DNA from 4 places in the Vibrio floridensis genome. Region 1 is predicted to be linked to each of the others. Evidence: predicted binding sites of a transcription regulator. Region 1 holds the regulator's gene; each other region holds the start of a gene.
What was found. Region 1 encodes CRP, which controls carbon source genes, mostly activating them, when cyclic AMP is high. Its sites were predicted from a motif close to TGTGANNNNNNTCACA; they were not measured.

Region 1 (4,214 bases):
GCATCGAACTGTAAAATAATAATAAGGGCGTGTTAGTCGCCCAAGGGTGCAGTGGGATCGAGCCTGAGTCACTGTGGCCCAACTATAAGTGAGGTTTTTTACACCTCGGTCATCGCCGTCACAGGTTGATGGCGATGTCGGTTGCACTCTGGACAGCAACCGCCATCGCCATTTTTCCATTTACGCTATAACCGACAACGTGAATCTACAACAACAAGGAGGCGTTATGACGCCAGCTGTTCTCTTTCAATCGCTATGGAATGACTATATTCAACGTTTGTGTCCTTCCGCTGCAAAAGTTCATCAACTGCTAGAAGAAGATGAGCCATTGATCAACGACCACATCGCTTTGCGCACATTTAATGTTGCTCCGCTGGGCATCGAGACGCTAGCCAAGCCATTTCTAGAGCTAGGCTATGTGGCGTGTGGTGATTACCTGTTTAAGAGCAAAAAGTTGATTGCCAAGCACTTTGAGCATCCCGACCCGACCCAACCTAAAGTGTTTATCAGCGCGCTAAAAGTGGATGAATGCTCGGAGGAGTTACAAGCCATCGTCGAAAAATTGGTGGAGCAAGTCGACGCTTCACGTCTAGAGGACAGCGCATTTTTACACGGTGGTCGTTTATGGGATCTGTCGTTTGCTGATTACCAAACCCTAGCAAAAGAAAGTGAATATGCGTCTTGGCTGGCGGCTCATGGCTATGGTGCCAATCACTTTACCGTCAGTGTCAATCAGCTCAAGGCGTTGGACTCGGTCAAAGGCGTGAATGATCACTTACGCAACGCAGGTTTTGTCATTAACGAAGTGGGTGGTGAAGTCAAAGGCTCACCTGAGGTGTTGCTCGAGCAATCCTCGACCATGGCCGACAAAGTGGCGGTGCACTTTAGCGAGGGCAGTGAGATCGTACCTGGTGGTTTCTACGAATTCGCCAAGCGTTACCCGATGGACAATGGTGAGCTTTACCCAGGGTTTGTGGAAGCGTCTGCCGATAAGATTTTCGAAAGCACCAATGGTTAACAGAATCGAGAACGGGCTGCGCCCTGAAGGTTCGAGAATGCTTTGCTGCGAGAGATTTTAATACTCGGAATCTGAGAGGGTTTAGTCTCGAAGGAGGAAGTTTGCTGCTGAAGCGTAGCGTTCTTGACTTCCAATACCTGTCTCTGTGAAACAAAAAAGCCACTCATGTTGCCATGAGTGGCTTTTGAAATTGTTCATCGTTAATGGAAATTAACGAGTACCGTAAACAACGATAGTCTTGCCGTGTGCAGAAATTAGGTTCTGCTCTTCTAGCATTTTCAGAATACGACCAACTGTCTCACGAGAACAGCCAACGATTTGACCGATTTCTTGACGAGTGATCTTGATCTGCATGCCATCTGGGTGCGTCATCGCATCAGGTTGTTTAGCAAGGTTGAGTAGAGTCTGAGCAATACGGCCAGTTACGTCTAGGAATGCTAAGTCACCCACTTTTTGGCTGGTCACTTGCAGACGGCTTGCCATCTGAGCTGACAGACGCATCAGAATATCAGGGTTAACCTGAATGAGCTGACGGAATTTCTTAAATGAGATTTCTGCTACTTCACAAGGAGATTTTGCGCGAACCCAAGCGGTACGCTCTTGGCCTTCTTCGAACAGGCCTAGTTCACCAATAAAGTCACCTTGATTTAGGTAAGAAAGGATCATTTCTTTACCTTCTTCATCCTTAATCAGTACCGCAACAGAACCTTTTACAATGTAGTAAAGTGTTTCTGCTTTTTCGCCCGCATGGATCAGCGTGCTTTTTGATGGGTACTTATGAATATGACAGTGTGAAAGAAACCACTCTAGTGTTGGATCGGTTTGAGGTTTACCTAGAACCATAATATCTCACTTCCTCTGCAGGGTACGCTTGCCGCTATCCATATTTTAGCGAAGCCTTAATATAGGCTTCCTAGAATAAGAGCTGTTAACTAAGGGTGCAAGCTATCTTGTGTTTCGGTTTGAAATAGTATCCTTTTTCGAAAACGATTTCTTGATTTTAATCGTGCCGAGTATCGGATTTTCTACGCAAAAATGTGCACATGATCACGGTATGAAAAGTAATCGTTCTCTTTGTCGAGTTTCTAACCAATTTTTCCCGTTTCAATCAATTGCTGTAGGATGGGTTGAACAATCAACTCCATGGCGAAACTCATTTTTCCTCCCGGTACCACGATGGTGTTGTGGCGCGACATGAACGAGCCATCAATCATCGCCAGTAGATACGGGAAGTCGACATTTTTGATCCCTCTTAGGCGAATCACCACAAAACTTTCATCCAAGCTGGGAATGCCCTTAGCGTTGAGCGGGTTGGAGGTATCGACCGTCGGGACTCGCTGAAAGTTGATGTGCGTACGAGAAAATTGCGGTGTGATGTAATTCAGATAGTCGTCCATTGAGCGTACGATTGAATCCATCACGGCCTCGCGTGAATGGCCGCGATCTCGCGTGTCACGAACGTATTTTTGAATCCACTCTAAGTTGACGATCGGCACCATGCCTATCAAGAAATCGACGTGTTGCGCGACATTCACTTCTCCATCCACCACGCCACCGTGCAGCCCTTCATAAAACAGCACATCGGTATTTTCTGGCAGCTTTTGCCATGGGGTAAAAGTGCCGGGCATTTGGTTATAGGGTACCGCTTCATCAAAGGTGTGCAGATAACGGCGAACTTCGCCCGTGCCGGATTTCCCATACTGGCGGAAAAACTCCGCCAGAGCCGGAAAGTCGTTGGCTTGAGGGCCGAAATAGCTGATATGACGACCTTGTTCCTTTGCCTTGCGAATTTCGACGTCCATCTCTGGACGGGTAAAACGGTGGAAACTGTCCCCTTCAACCCATGCCGGCTTAACGCTCATCATATTGAACATTTTGCGGAAGGCTTCGGAAGTGGTGGTGGTGCCGGCTCCTGACGAACCAGTCACGGCAATAATGGGATGTTTTGCTGACATGACAGACCTTGTCGTATTCAAACTTACCTGTTGGGCGGGAATCGGCCTCCCGCGGAGCAATCGTTTGTCCCACTATAGCACGTTCACTTTGCTTGTCATGGGATAGGATTCGGTAAAGTGTGGCGCAGCTAGAATTTTTGTTTTAACTGAATATCCACGGTTTCGTGTAACTCAGAGAAAACCACCACCGCTTCGCCGCATTCCAACTGCTGCTGTACTTGAGTGATTTTTTCTTCTAGTGAGTATTCACTTTCACCGTAATCGGTGCCTTCACGCAGCACAAACTCGCGAATCAAATTGCTCAGTGCCTCAGGGCTGATTTGTTGCCATGGAACGATCATAAATACCTCTTTATTCTATGCTCGTGAGTGGATTTTTCGGTCGACAGGGGCGCTATTATCCAGAAACCGCCATACTTTCATAGTAGGCGGGCAGCGCTTCTTCTAGCCAAAATCGCGGTTGCAGGGCGGTTCCGCTGAGAAAGCCGACATGACCACCGTGATCAAACAGTCGATAGTCGATGTTGTCTGGGAGCACAAACTTAGGGATCACTGCGTCGGTCATAAAGGGATCGTCTTTCGCGTGAATGATTTGGGTTGGAATGCGAATATCGCGCAGTTTGTTGAGCCCAGAGCACTGCTGATAGTAATCGGCGGCATCTTGGAAGCCGTGCAGCGGGGCAGTGATCAAGTCGTCAAAATCGTACAGTCGTGTTACTCGTTTAATGGCTTGATAGGAAAGATCGAGTTCGCCAGCCAGCAAATGGTGCTTACGCAGTGCATTGCGTTTGAGCGAGGAGAGTAAGTAGCGACGATAGACGCGCGAAAACCCTTGCTCAATACGTTGCGAACAAGCGGACAAATCAAGCGGTGCAGAGACGATGGTCGCCGCATCCAGCCGTTCGTCTCCCTGATACTTGGCCAAGTAGTTGGCCAGCATATTGCCTCCCAAGGAGATACCCACGGCGACTTTGACCGTGTGAGGAAACGCGTCGTGCAAATGCGCAAGAAACAGTCTGGCATCCTCTACTTCGCCGGAGTGGTACGCGCGCGCGAGGCGATTGGGCTTACCGCTGCAACCACGAAAATGCATCATCACCGCCAACCAACCTGCGTCAGCAAACGCTTTCATTAGACCATTGGCGTAAGGGCTGTAGAAGCAGCCTTCAAGGCCGTGAAACAACACAAACAAGGGTTTGTTTTTGGCTTGATCATTGTGTGGCGATTCGCTCCAAGCGAGAT
Region 2 (4,214 bases), on a different contig from region 1:
TCCTTGGCTCATTAACGAAACCTTCAAAAAGCAAATGAAAACGTGACTGATAGAAAGAGATATTTCGTGTGGTTGCACTATTAAACCACTGTTCTGGTAAGTTTTTATTGCCAGCTAAATAGCAGATACCTTTCAATTTTCTGCCTTGATTGGCGATAGCCCAGCGATCTCGCCACCAACTCATGTAGACAATGTCAAACTTTTCGTATGGCTGATCACGGTCCCAGCCTTTGTCTTCTTCAACATAAAGTAGGTCAACATTTTGACTTTGAATTCGAGGGAGGCAAACACTCAGTGCCGCAGAGCGCAATAGAGGATCTTGTGGCATGTAAAGTGAGACGCGTCCGGCTTCATTACACATGTCCAGCACATGCAAATAATGCGCATAAGAGGTGTAAGGCGGACGAACTACGGCTCCTTTCGTCGGGTAGTTGAAGGTCGCCATATTTCCCATAGGATCTTCAACGTTGCCGCGGGCCAAAATGGTTTGGTATTTCTGGTCAATACGTTCACGCAGATAATCAGACGGTGTGTTTTCAGGCTCTTTTGCCTCAGCGGTATACTGCGGCGAAACAAAGCGTGAAACCGCTTCATAGGGGTTGTGATCAACCGTACCTAATGGCTCTTCTTTGGCAGAGTAGTTCACATGTTGGCAAAGAATATAGCCAGAATGCGCATCACCTGTAGCCATCCAATACACACCATTGTCGCTATTGGGTTGCAAGCGTTGGTAATGAGATGCGAGTTCGTAATTGAGCGCATGATTGACCCATCGCGCATCAATCGTTGCCAATTTACGGCGGCAACGGCTGGCAATGTGTTCAACATGGTCATAAAACGTTTTTGGGTTGATGGCCAGTTTACGGCAAATCTCGCGTACCGAATAACCGGTGAACAACAGGCCCATCAAGTTTTCTTGAAACTGAAGCTTTTTGTTGGCGCCAGACCACTTATCGACAAACGTTGATTGACAGGATTTGCAGCGATAGCGTTGGCGATCACCACTGTAGCCAAAGGCATGGTAGAGATGCTTGTGGGTGTGAACGGAAAGGCCAAAGTTTGCGCAGTCATCGTTGCGACACGCTGGCAAACCATCACTGTGAAGTTGACGTAAGCGATGCAGCTCATTCAACACTTCACGGTTGTTAAGTAAGGGGGGGAAAGCTCCACATTCACGACAGACCATCGCTGGACGCTTAGGATTCGCATGTTGCAAAACATACCGTTTTGCATCGCTCAGACCAAAGTTGTCACACGCCAATGTTTTACAAAAGTTGAGTTGTAACCCATCTGCGTCTTTTGGCAGTTCGCCGTTAGACACGATCGCCCCCTCAGGATTATTCGGATGGCTGGGCGAACCCAGCCTAAAAACTTATAGATTGATTGCTGTTTCTAGAGCAACTTTCATCATGTCGTTGAACGACTTCTGACGATCTTCAGAGCTTAGTTTCTCGCCACGGATGATGTGGTCAGAAACAGTCAGAATAGTCAGTGCTTTTGCTTTTAGATCCGCAGCCACACCGTAGATGCCTGCTGCTTCCATATCCACACCTAGGATGCCTAGTTTTTCCATCTTCTCGAAGATGTCTGCTTCTGGTGTGTAGAAAAGATCCGCTGAGAATACGTTACCGACTTTTACTGGTACGTTTTGCGCACGTGCTTGTTTCACCGCTTCTTCCAACAGACCGTAATCCGCCAGTGCAGCGAAATCGTGATCGTTAAAGCGGATACGGTTTACTTTAGAATCCGTCGAAGCACCCATGCCGATCACAACGTCCATCAGGTTAACGTCGTCGCGCACTGCACCACAGCTACCAACGCGGATAACATTTTTTACGCCGTACTCAGCGATCAGCTCGTGAACATAGATACATGCAGATGGGATACCCATACCGTGGCCCATAACAGACACTTTTTTACCTTTGTAAGTGCCAGTGAAGCCGAACATGTTACGAACGTCACAAACTTGTTTTACATCTTCCAAGAAAGTTTCTGCGATGTACTTAGCGCGTAGCGGATCGCCTGGCATCAGTACGGTTTCTGCGAAATCACCTGGTTGTGCGTTGATGTGTGGGGTTGCCATAGTATTCTCCAATATTTCTATTGAGGTAATTGTCATCAAAAACAGAGTCAAATTACCAATTCTGTTGAAACTGTTTTCGTTCGTTGAGGCAATACTAGCTAGATAATTCGCCATTCCATGAGAGGTGGCTCACAAAAGCTCCTGATTATACATTTATAACCCCTATTGATAACTAAAAATGTTGAAACTCAATAGGCAATCGATTTGCCTTTTCTCACCCTTGGTCATCAGTGCATTGTAAAGCTTTTGTATGTCGCATTTTTATCCTGCTCGTTACAACTTGCTAACTAATGACATGCTTTAGTAACGCTAATTGTGGAAATTTTGCATGTGTTGTACGAAAAAAATATTTGTACAACCCATTTGTGAGTGCTATACCTATACAACAAATATTTTTGTACAAGGTGATTGCGATGAACTCTTCAGGAATTAAAGTTGGAATCAGTGCATGTGTGCTCGGTAGCCAAGTTCGTTTTGACGGCGGCCATAAGCAGAGTCGGTTTGTGGTCAACGAACTGATGCCTCACTTTGAGTTTGTATCTGTCTGTCCAGAAGTCGGTATGGGGATGCCTGTGCCTCGCCCCACGATTCGTCTAATTTCGAATGAAGAACGAATCTCAATGGTAGAAACAAAGAACCCTGACAAAGAATACACCCAAGAAATGCTTGCCTATTCAGAACAGCAAGTCGACGCACTGCAAGCCCAAGAGTTGTGTGGCTACATTGTTTGTGCGAAATCACCGACCTGTGGCATGGAGAAGGTGAAGATATACAAAGCCCATGGAGCGGAGAAAGAAGGTGTTGGTCTGTATACGCAAGTGCTGATGCGCAAGATGCCTTGGCTTCCGGTTGAGGAAGACGGTCGCCTCAATGATCCAGTATTAAAAGAGAATTTTATTACTCGAGTCTACTGCCTACATGATTTCAACAGCAGTGTCATGCGTCACTTATCACGAAAGAGCGTGGTAGATTTCCACTCTAGGTATAAGTTGACTCTCATGGCGCATCATCCAGAGTCTTACAAATCCTTGGGCCGTTTGGTCGCCAAAATCGCTGATTATGATATCAACGAGTTTGTTGTTGAATACCGTCAAGGTTTGATGGCCGCGCTAACCCGTCGAGCAAGCCGCAAAAACAACACCAATGTGTTAATGCATGTTCAAGGCTATTTTAAAACGGCACTGAACAAAGAGCAGAAAAGCGAGTTGGCGCAAGTGATACAAGATTACCGCACAGGTATGCTGCCGCTGTTGGCACCATTGACTCTGATTCGCCACTATCTCAATACCCATCCTGATGGCTATTTGGAAAGCCAAAAATACCTCAAACCTTATCCCCAGGAGTTGAAACTGCGTTATGGATTGTAAACAACCAATGGACAAAAAACTGTATGCCATTCGCGAAGTGTCAGAGTTAACAGGGGTAAAACCTGTGACGCTACGAGCCTGGCAAAGACGTTACAATTTGGTCCAGCCAGAGCGTACTGAAAAAGGGCATCGACTCTACAGCGAAGACAATATTGAGATGATTCGCGAGATTCAGGGTTGGCTCGCCAAAGGCATTGCCATCGGCAAGGTGAAAGATCTGCTGGCAAATCCCGACGCCGAAGGCGCATTTGCGGTGGAGAGTCGTGAGTTAGATGAAGTTGAACGAATGTTGTCGGCTCTGTCTGTACTGAACGCAGGTAAGGCTGAGTCGGTGTTAAATACGGTGCTGAAAGAGTATCCATTTACGGTGGTTTGCGATCAGTTCTTATATCCGGTCATGACGGCATTGAAACGGGTTAAAAGTACCACTCGTAGCCTACAAAAAGGCTTACTTCGATCGATGCTGCATACTCGCCTCACCTTTATTGTCGAAGCGGAGCGCAAAGCGGCCACGAAAGGCAAGTGCTTACTGCTTTCCTATGAAGGCGGAGATTTTATTGCAGGATGGATGGAGGCGGTGACGTTAAGCGAGCAAGGTTGGTATGTCACTTTGATTGATGGAGTCGAAGATCTTTCTGGGCTCGATTTTGCCGATGTCGCCGAACACTATCAGCGTGTGCATATTTTCTCGCATCGAGCGTTGCAAGAGAAACAACTCAACATGGTTAAGTCCATGCTGGATAACAACAAAGTTACGTTGAGCG
Region 3 (4,214 bases), on a different contig from region 1:
CCCTTGACGATTATTTACTGGGTGCCACGTTCCCGCTTGAACTGGATTTGGTTGAACTGCAACGTTTCTGGCGACTGCCAGTACAGTACTTCTTCAATCGCCGTTTGAAAGTCGTTTTCGAGCCACCAATGGCCGTGATGGCAGATGAAGAGCCGTTTGTGTTGGATGGGCTCAACAGCTTCCAATTGCGTGAACAGTTGTTGCATCGTCTCTTATCGGATGAAAACTGCACGCCTGACATGGTACAGCCGCTGATTGAGGGTGTACGCAGTGAAATGCGTGCACAGGGCAAGTTGCCGATCGGCGCCTTTGGTGAGTTGGAATTTGACACCAACCGCGTGCAAGCTGAAGCATTAATAGAAAAACTAACCGGACTATCTCACGCTGCTTTGGATGATCTCGAAGTGGATCTGACTTTTACGCCATTTGGCGAAGGCAAAACGATTCATTTGAGCGGTTGGTTAACGCAGCACTATCAATCGGGTCTATTACGTTATCGTAGTGGCAAAATTCGCTCTCAAGATTACTTAGCGGGTTGGATTGATCACCTTTCGATGTCGGCTATGGGCGTTGCCAAAGTGACGCATTTGATTGGCTACGACAAGAAAGAGGGGGTTGTGCACCTCAAATACCCGGCGATGGCGGATGCTGGCCAAGCCAAATCGTTGCTTAACGAATTGATCCGCCTGTATATCGAAGGTATGACCCAGCCTTTGGCGTATTTCCCCAAAACCGCATTGGCGGCCATCGAAGCTGGCATAAGCCGCGGGCAATGGAATGATGACGAAGAGAAAGCGTTGAAAAAAATGGCGGACACCTTCAATGATGGATTCTTGGGCGCAGGGGAAGGCGCTGACAGCTACATTAGTCGTATTTGGCCAAAATGGAATGAACAACTGGCCCATCAAGTACGTTTGATGAGTAGTTTGGTGCTGCAAGGGGCAAGATTGTCCGTCGTGGATGCGTCAGAGGAAGCATAAACGATGCCCTTCAAAGTCAACAATGGGATAAAAAAAGCGCTGCAATGGAGAGGAAGTAGGGTGGCCGCCAGAAAATCATTATCGTGTAGGGCGTTTGCTGTACGGCCACAAGGTCAGAGGGACCATGATTCGGTTGAGTGGTTCGTGTCGAACCCTTTGAACTCGTGAGGCGCATACTACCCAGTGCGGCGAGGATGTTCCGTGAGTCAGATCCCACAACATCCTAATATTTAAACACTTTAGACAAATTGATAGCGTTTTTGATGTTTGATCACAGTTCAAACAGCAGATGATCCGGAGAAATTGAGCAAGATGACGCACAAGCCCGAGCCAACCCCGTTACAAACCATGACCTTTCCATTGCATGGCGCAAGGTTAATTGAAGCGTCGGCGGGGACAGGTAAAACTTTCACCATTGCTGGATTGTATTTACGCTTACTGCTTGGGCATGGCAGTGAAGAGACGCGTCATCAAGTCCCACTGACGGTGGATCAAATCTTGGTCGTGACCTTTACCGAAGCCGCAACAGGTGAGTTGCGTGATCGCATTCGTGCGCGTATTCACGATGCGCGTTTGGCGTTTGCTCGAGGACACAGCCAAGATCCCGTCATTGAGCCGCTGCTGCGTGACTTTCCCGATCACAAGCAGGCCGCCGCCATTTTGCTGCAAGCCGAAAGACAGATGGACGAAGCGGCGGTGTTCACCATTCACGGTTTTTGCCAACGGATGCTCACGCAAAATGCGTTTGAATCCGGCAGCCGTTTTAACAATGAATTTGTCACCGATGAAAGTCAGTTAAAAGCGCAAGTGGTGGCCGATTATTGGCGACGCAATTTCTATCCCTTGCCCACCGCATTGGCAGGTGAGGTGCGCCAGATTTGGGGCTCACCCGCCGCGTTGTTGAGCGACATTGGCCGCTATCTCACTGGTGCGCCATTGGCGCTGAGCGTCAACGCGATGAGTGGCGATCTCGCGGCGTTGCATCAAGACAACCTGCAAAAAATTACGCAACTAAAAAGTGCTTGGCGAGCGGCGCAGCCTGAATTGCAAACGCTCATAGAACAATCCGATATCAACAAACGCAGTTACACCAAAAAGTCACTACCAGAGTGGTTAGAGACGGTGAGTCGATGGGCGGAAAGCGAAACCTTTGATTACCACTACCCAGATAAGCTGGCCAAATTTGCACAAAGCGAACTGCTGGCTAAAACAGTCAAAGGTACTGCGCCAACGCATCCGCTATTTGAGCAAATTGACGCGTTTTTGGCCAATCCGGCTAGCTTAAAAGCCCCATTGTTGGCACACGCGATTGAGCAATGTCGCGTATGGCTGGCGAAAGCCAAAGAGCAGAAACAGCGTTTGTCGTTTGACGATTTGTTAACGCGTTTATCCGCGGCAATCGATCAAGATGAAGCGCAGTTATTGGCAAGTCGAATTCGTACGCTTTACCCCGTTGCCATGATTGACGAATTCCAAGATACCGACCCTTTGCAATACAGCATCTTTAGCCGTATTTATTTGGATCACCCACAAACTGGGCTATTTATGATCGGCGACCCGAAGCAGGCGATTTACGGCTTCCGTGGGGCGGACATCTTCACTTACATCAAAGCGCGTAACCAAGTGAGTGCCCACTACACCTTGGGAACAAACTGGCGCTCCAGTGCTGAAATGGTTGCAGCGGTGAACCAGATATTTCAGCAGCCTGATAGTCCGTTTATTTATGATCAAGACATCCCTTTCTTGCCTGTCAACGCTAGCCCCAAAGCGGAGCAACGCATTTGGAACATAGCAGGCCAAAAGCAGCCCGCTCTGACTTACTGGTTACAAGAGTGCGAAGAAAAACCCGTGGCGAAAGGGGAGTATCAGCAAGTGATGGCCGACGCGACCGCGAGTCAGATTCAGCGGATTCTGACGCTTTCGCAGCAAGGTCAGACGTCATTCCAGCAAGGTGAGCAACAGCACGCTATTCAAGCGGGTGACATTGCGGTGTTGGTACGAACCGGCAGCGAAGGCCGACTGATCAAGCAAACTCTTGCTAAGCAAGGCATCGCCAGTGTTTATCTTTCGAACCGCGATAGCGTTTTTCTCAGCCCCGTCGCGCAAGATGTTCAGCGCATATTGCAAGCGGTGCTCACCAGTGAAGACGATCGCGCATTGCGGGCAGCGTTGGCTTGTGAGCTGTTTGCCCTTGATGCCGCCAGTCTGGATAAATTGAATAACGATGAAAATGCGTGGGAAAAAGCGCTCAGTGAGTTTAAAGAATACCGCAAGCTGTGGCTTTCTCGTGGTGTGATGCCGATGCTGCGAGCGGTGATGGCCAAACGCCATATTGCGGAGCGACTGCTGACTCAGCAAGAAGGTGAGCGCACACTCACTGACCTGATGCATTTGGCGGAACTGCTGCAGCAAGCAAGCAATGAGATCGACAGCGACCACGGTTTGTTGCGTTGGTTTGCCCAATCAATCAGTGATGCACACAATGGTATTGGCGGCAGCGATGAGCAGATCCAACGTCTCGAATCGGAACGGAACTTGGTGCAGATCGTCACCATCCACAAATCAAAAGGGCTTGAGTACGATCTGGTTTTTCTCCCGTTTGTCTTTGCTCATCGCGAAGCCAGCGAAGCGAAGTTTTACGACGCGCAAACCGATCGCACCGTGTTAGATATCACCGCCAGTGATGCCGCGCTGCAACAAGCAGACAAAGAACGATTAGCCGAAGACTTACGCCTTATTTATGTGGCGCTTACTCGCGCCGTTTATGGCTGTTTCATTGGCGCGGCGCCACTGCGCAACGGTCGCTCCACGAAAGAGCCCACGGGCGTGCATCGCAGTGCCATGGGGTATTTGGTGCAAAATGGTCAAGAAGGGGGAATTGCCACGCTGCAACAAGCGTTGGCAGGACAGCAAACGCAGTCAGACAGCATTGTCGTTATCTCACCGCCAACCTTGCCGGATGAGCGATATCAACCTATCGCAACGCCCGCGTTGTCGCTCTCTGCGCAAGAGCTGGCCACGCCGATCGATCGTTTATGGCGCATCACCAGTTACTCCGGCTTGGTCAAGCAAGGGAGCCATCAAAGCGACTACGATGCCAGTTTAGAGGTGGTGGGGTTTGATATCGACTCTTCCGCCGAAGATCCGCAAGCGCCAGTTCAAGAAGTGGAGAAGTCGATTTTTACCTTCCCCCGTGGTGCCAGCGCCGGTACGTTTTTGCACTCGCTGTTTGAA
Region 4 (4,214 bases), on a different contig from region 1:
ATGAACTCTTGGATGTCAACGTTGTTGTCAGCGTGCTCACCACCGTTGATGATGTTCATCATTGGTAGAGGCATAGAGAACTGACCAGCAGTACCGTTTAGCTCAGCGATGTGCTCGTATAGAGGCATGCCTTTAGAAGCAGCCGCTGCTTTAGCGTTAGCTAGAGAAACAGCTAGGATTGCGTTCGCACCAAACTTAGATTTGTTTTCAGTACCGTCTAGCTCGATCATGATAGCGTCGATCGCTGCTTGATCTTTCGCATCTTTACCAACTAGAGCGTCAGCGATTGCACCGTTTACCGCTTCAATCGCTTTAAGAACACCTTTACCTAGGAAACGTGCTTTGTCACCGTCACGTAGCTCAAGCGCTTCGCGAGAACCAGTAGATGCGCCAGATGGAGCTGCCGCCATACCTACGAAACCGCCTTCTAGGTGTACTTCAGCTTCAACAGTTGGGTTACCACGTGAGTCGATGATTTCACGACCTAGAACTTTAACGATCTTAGACATTAATGTTTCCTCTCGTTCAAATATAAATGTCAAATTTAAAGGGCGGCAGCACAACCTTTGCAACCGCCCGTATCCTTTTACTTCAGTTCGCCGCGCGCGTTTTCACCCGCTGCTTTAATAAAGCCAGAGAACAGTGGGTGACCGTCACGTGGCGTAGAAGTGAACTCTGGGTGGAACTGAGCAGCCACAAACCATGGGTGGTTCGGGTTCTCGATCATCTCAACCAGTTTCTTGTCCGCAGACAGACCAGATACTTTTAGGCCTGCTTTTTCAATTTGTGGACGAAGATTGTTGTTCACTTCGTAACGGTGGCGGTGACGTTCATGGATCGTATCGCTACCGTATAGCTCACGAGCTTTAGTGCCTTTCGCTAGGTGACATAGTTGCGAACCTAGACGCATCGTACCACCAAGATTTGACGATTCAGTACGTTCTTCCACGTTACCTTCACTGTCCACCCATTCCGTGATCAAACCTACCACAGGGTACTTGGTGTCTTTGTTAAATTCTGTTGAATGTGCACCTTCCATACCCGCAACGTTGCGCGCGTATTCAATCAGTGCCACTTGCATACCTAAGCAAATACCTAGATAAGGAACCTTGTTCTCACGAGCGTATTTCGCCGCAAGAATCTTGCCTTCGATACCACGGTCGCCAAAACCACCAGGTACAAGGATTGCGTCAAGTCCTTGCAGAACTTCAACGCCTTTGGTTTCTACGTCCTGAGAGTCTACATATTTAATGTTAACGCTCAAGCGATTTTTCAAACCTGCATGTTTAAGCGCTTCGTTTACTGATTTATACGCATCAGGTAGTTCGATGTATTTACCCACCATACCGATAGTAACTTCACCAGTTGGGTTCGCTTCTTCGTAAATCACCTGTTCCCATTCAGACAGATCCGCTTCTGGCGCAGAAATGCCGAAACGTGCACAAACGAGATCATCAAGACCTTGAGATTTGATCAGTTGAGGGATCTTGTAGATAGAATCTACGTCCTTCATGGAGATTACCGCTTTCTCAGGAACGTTACAGAACAGCGCAATCTTCTTACGCTCGTTCGCTGGGATCATGCGATCTGAGCGGCAAACTAGGATATCTGGCTGGATACCGATTGATAGCAGCTCTTTAACAGAGTGCTGAGTCGGTTTTGTTTTCACTTCGCCTGCGGCTGCAAGGTAAGGAACAAGTGTTAGGTGCATGAACATAGCGCGTTCACGGCCGATTTCAACGGCTAGCTGACGAATCGCTTCCATAAATGGTAGAGATTCGATATCACCAACAGTACCACCCACTTCAACGATCGCAACGTCATGACCTTGAGAACCATTGATCACGCGGTCTTTGATATCGTTTGTGATATGAGGGATAACTTGGATAGTTGCACCTAGATAGTCACCGCGACGCTCTTTCGCGAGAACGTCTGAGTAAACACGACCTGCAGTGAAGTTGTTGCGCTTAGTCATCTTAGTGCGGATGAAACGCTCGTAGTGACCAAGGTCTAGGTCTGTTTCGGCGCCATCTTCTGTAACGAACACTTCACCATGTTGAGTTGGGCTCATTGTGCCTGGATCAACGTTGATGTAAGGGTCAAGCTTCATCATAGTCACTTTAAGACCACGAGCTTCTAAAATCGCTGCAAGAGATGCTGCTGCAATACCTTTACCTAGAGAGGATACAACCCCGCCAGTAACAAAAATGTAATTTGTCGTCATGTTTAACCTGAAATTGGTTGAATGAGGGAAACGGATTTCTTCTGGACGGGACGAAAATATACCAGAAGACCCTAACCGCCACAACGTGAAATCTATCACACGCCAATTTTTTATTTTTTGCTTCAAATCAAAGTGGATAAACACCAATCGAGTTGAATAAAAAATAGTTGAGTCAAATGTGTCTCAAATTTCTACTCGGCAGCTTGACTGCGTTCCGCGCGCTTCACTTGATCCCAAATGGCATCCAACTCTGCTAAATCGCACTCTTCAAGCTTCTTACCTTTTGCGTGCACGCCTTGCTCTACTTGCTTGAATCGATTAGAAAACTTGAGATTAGCTTTGCTCAATGCCGCTTCTGGATTGACCTGCAAATGACGCGCTAAGTTGACGGTGGCGAACAGCAGATCCCCCAGTTCAAGCTCCACTTTTTCCTCATCGACATCGACTTGAAGCGCCTCTTCCACCACTTCCTCAATTTCTTCTTTGACTTTGTCGACCACAGGTCCGAGTGAATCCCAATCAAAACCATAATGAGCGCATTTTTTCTGAATCTTTGTAGCACGCATTAATGCAGGTAGAGAGTTTGGTATTGAGTCTAGAATACTTTGCTCATTTTTGCCTACTTGCGCCTTCTCTTTGGCCTTTTCCGCTTCCCAATTGGCTTTTATTTCTGCTTCTGTCTCAAATTCGACTTGACCAAAGACATGGGGATGACGGCGGGTCAGTTTTTCGTTCACGGTCTCTACCACTGCGGAAAAATCAAACAACCCCTGCTCTTTTGCTAACTGGCTGTAGAAAATCACCTGGAACAACAGATCGCCCAACTCTTCCTGCAAATTAGGCCAATCGCGATTATGAATCGCATCCACCACTTCGTACGTTTCTTCGATCGTGTGAGGAACAATGGTGTCGAAACTCTGTTTTAAATCCCAAGGGCAACCACTTTGCGGGTCACGCAGCTTCGCCATGATTTGCTCTAATTGTTCAATTGGATGACTCATTTTCTGTTCCTTAACCCTTTCTATCTAAAGAAAAAGGTGAGTAGTCAAAACCACTCACCTTAAATTACTTCGCTTACAACACTGCGTGGATTTTTATCAATACTCGCCTTTCACTAAGTAATTGTTGTTTTGACAAGGCAACAAGCTTTCGAGGCTCCTGAGCATGGTTCACCATGTGATTGAGCGAGAAAGCGAAGTTAACGCAGTAAAAACAGCAAGTACGACTTGAAAGTTAGCCTAGGCGTTTTACCAACATCACATCCTTGATCTGCTCAACACGTTTCATGATGCGAGTCAGCACTTCAATGTTGGTCACTTCGAGTTCGAAATCCATCACATTGAGATGGGTGCGGTAATCAAGCCGACTCTTCATGCTGATGATTTTGATTTTCTCATTCGCCAACATGGTGGTGATGTCTTTTAGCAAACCACTTCGCTCCATCGCCTCGACACGAACGGTCAACATGTAGGAGCCGACAACATCACGCCCCCAGACGGTATCTATGATACGTTCTGGTGCATGGTGACGTAGCTCTTCAAGCTGTTCACAATCGGCTCTGTGTACTGAGATGCCACGACCTTGCGTGATGTAACCACAGATCTCATCACCCGGTATTGGTTGACAGCAACGAGCTAAGTGAGACATCAGGTTATCGACCCCTTGCACAACCACGGCATCTTTGCGTGGACGAGTTGGACTACCTGCCGCTTTATTGCCCGCTTCTTGCAGTTTTTCGAGTGCTTGACGATCTTCTTCTTCAGCCGTTAGCTTGTTCACTAAGGCATTAATATGATTCAAGATTTGGTTAATGCGCAAATCGCCACTGCCCACACCCACGTACAACTCATCGGCTGACTTCACGTTAAAACGTTTTACGGCGTACTGCTCTGCATCTTTTAGCGTTGCACCAATTTTCGCCAGTTCGTTTTCAAGGATCTCACGGCCAGCTTCGAGGTTTTTCTCACGGCTCTGTTTGCGGAACCAAGCG

Region 2: a site for CRP is predicted at 2,202-2,217, ahead of deoD (purine-nucleoside phosphorylase). Genes of this name have one in related genera too.
Region 3: a site for CRP is predicted at 1,181-1,196, ahead of recB (exodeoxyribonuclease V subunit beta). Genes of this name have one in related genera too.
Region 4: a site for CRP is predicted at 2,309-2,324, ahead of LZU85_RS13145 (CTP synthase). Genes of this name have one in related genera too.

Annotation. Positions count from the first base shown of each region.
Region 1 covers NZ_JAKGCY010000012.1:103,526-107,739, forward strand. The annotation lists gene astD (succinylglutamate-semialdehyde dehydrogenase) at 1-14, shown strand, start outside; gene LZU85_RS16410 (DUF1338 domain-containing protein) at 227-1,018, shown strand; gene crp (cAMP-activated global transcriptional regulator CRP) at 1,229-1,861, opposite strand; gene LZU85_RS16420 (phosphoribulokinase) at 2,104-2,973, opposite strand; gene LZU85_RS16425 (YheU family protein) at 3,102-3,314, opposite strand; gene LZU85_RS16430 (hydrolase) at 3,370-4,214, opposite strand, start outside.
Region 2 covers NZ_JAKGCY010000005.1:109,232-113,445, reverse strand. The annotation lists gene LZU85_RS10400 (IS1 family transposase) at 1-1,321, opposite strand, end outside; gene deoD (purine-nucleoside phosphorylase) at 1,373-2,083, opposite strand; gene LZU85_RS10390 (YbgA family protein) at 2,497-3,450, shown strand; gene LZU85_RS10385 (MerR family transcriptional regulator) at 3,440-4,214, shown strand, end outside.
Region 3 covers NZ_JAKGCY010000003.1:217,761-221,974, reverse strand. The annotation lists gene recC (exodeoxyribonuclease V subunit gamma) at 1-980, shown strand, start outside; gene recB (exodeoxyribonuclease V subunit beta) at 1,293-4,214, shown strand, end outside.
Region 4 covers NZ_JAKGCY010000008.1:16,971-21,184, forward strand. The annotation lists gene eno (phosphopyruvate hydratase) at 1-509, opposite strand, end outside; gene LZU85_RS13145 (CTP synthase) at 587-2,224, opposite strand; gene mazG (nucleoside triphosphate pyrophosphohydrolase) at 2,416-3,225, opposite strand; gene relA (GTP diphosphokinase) at 3,458-4,214, opposite strand, start outside.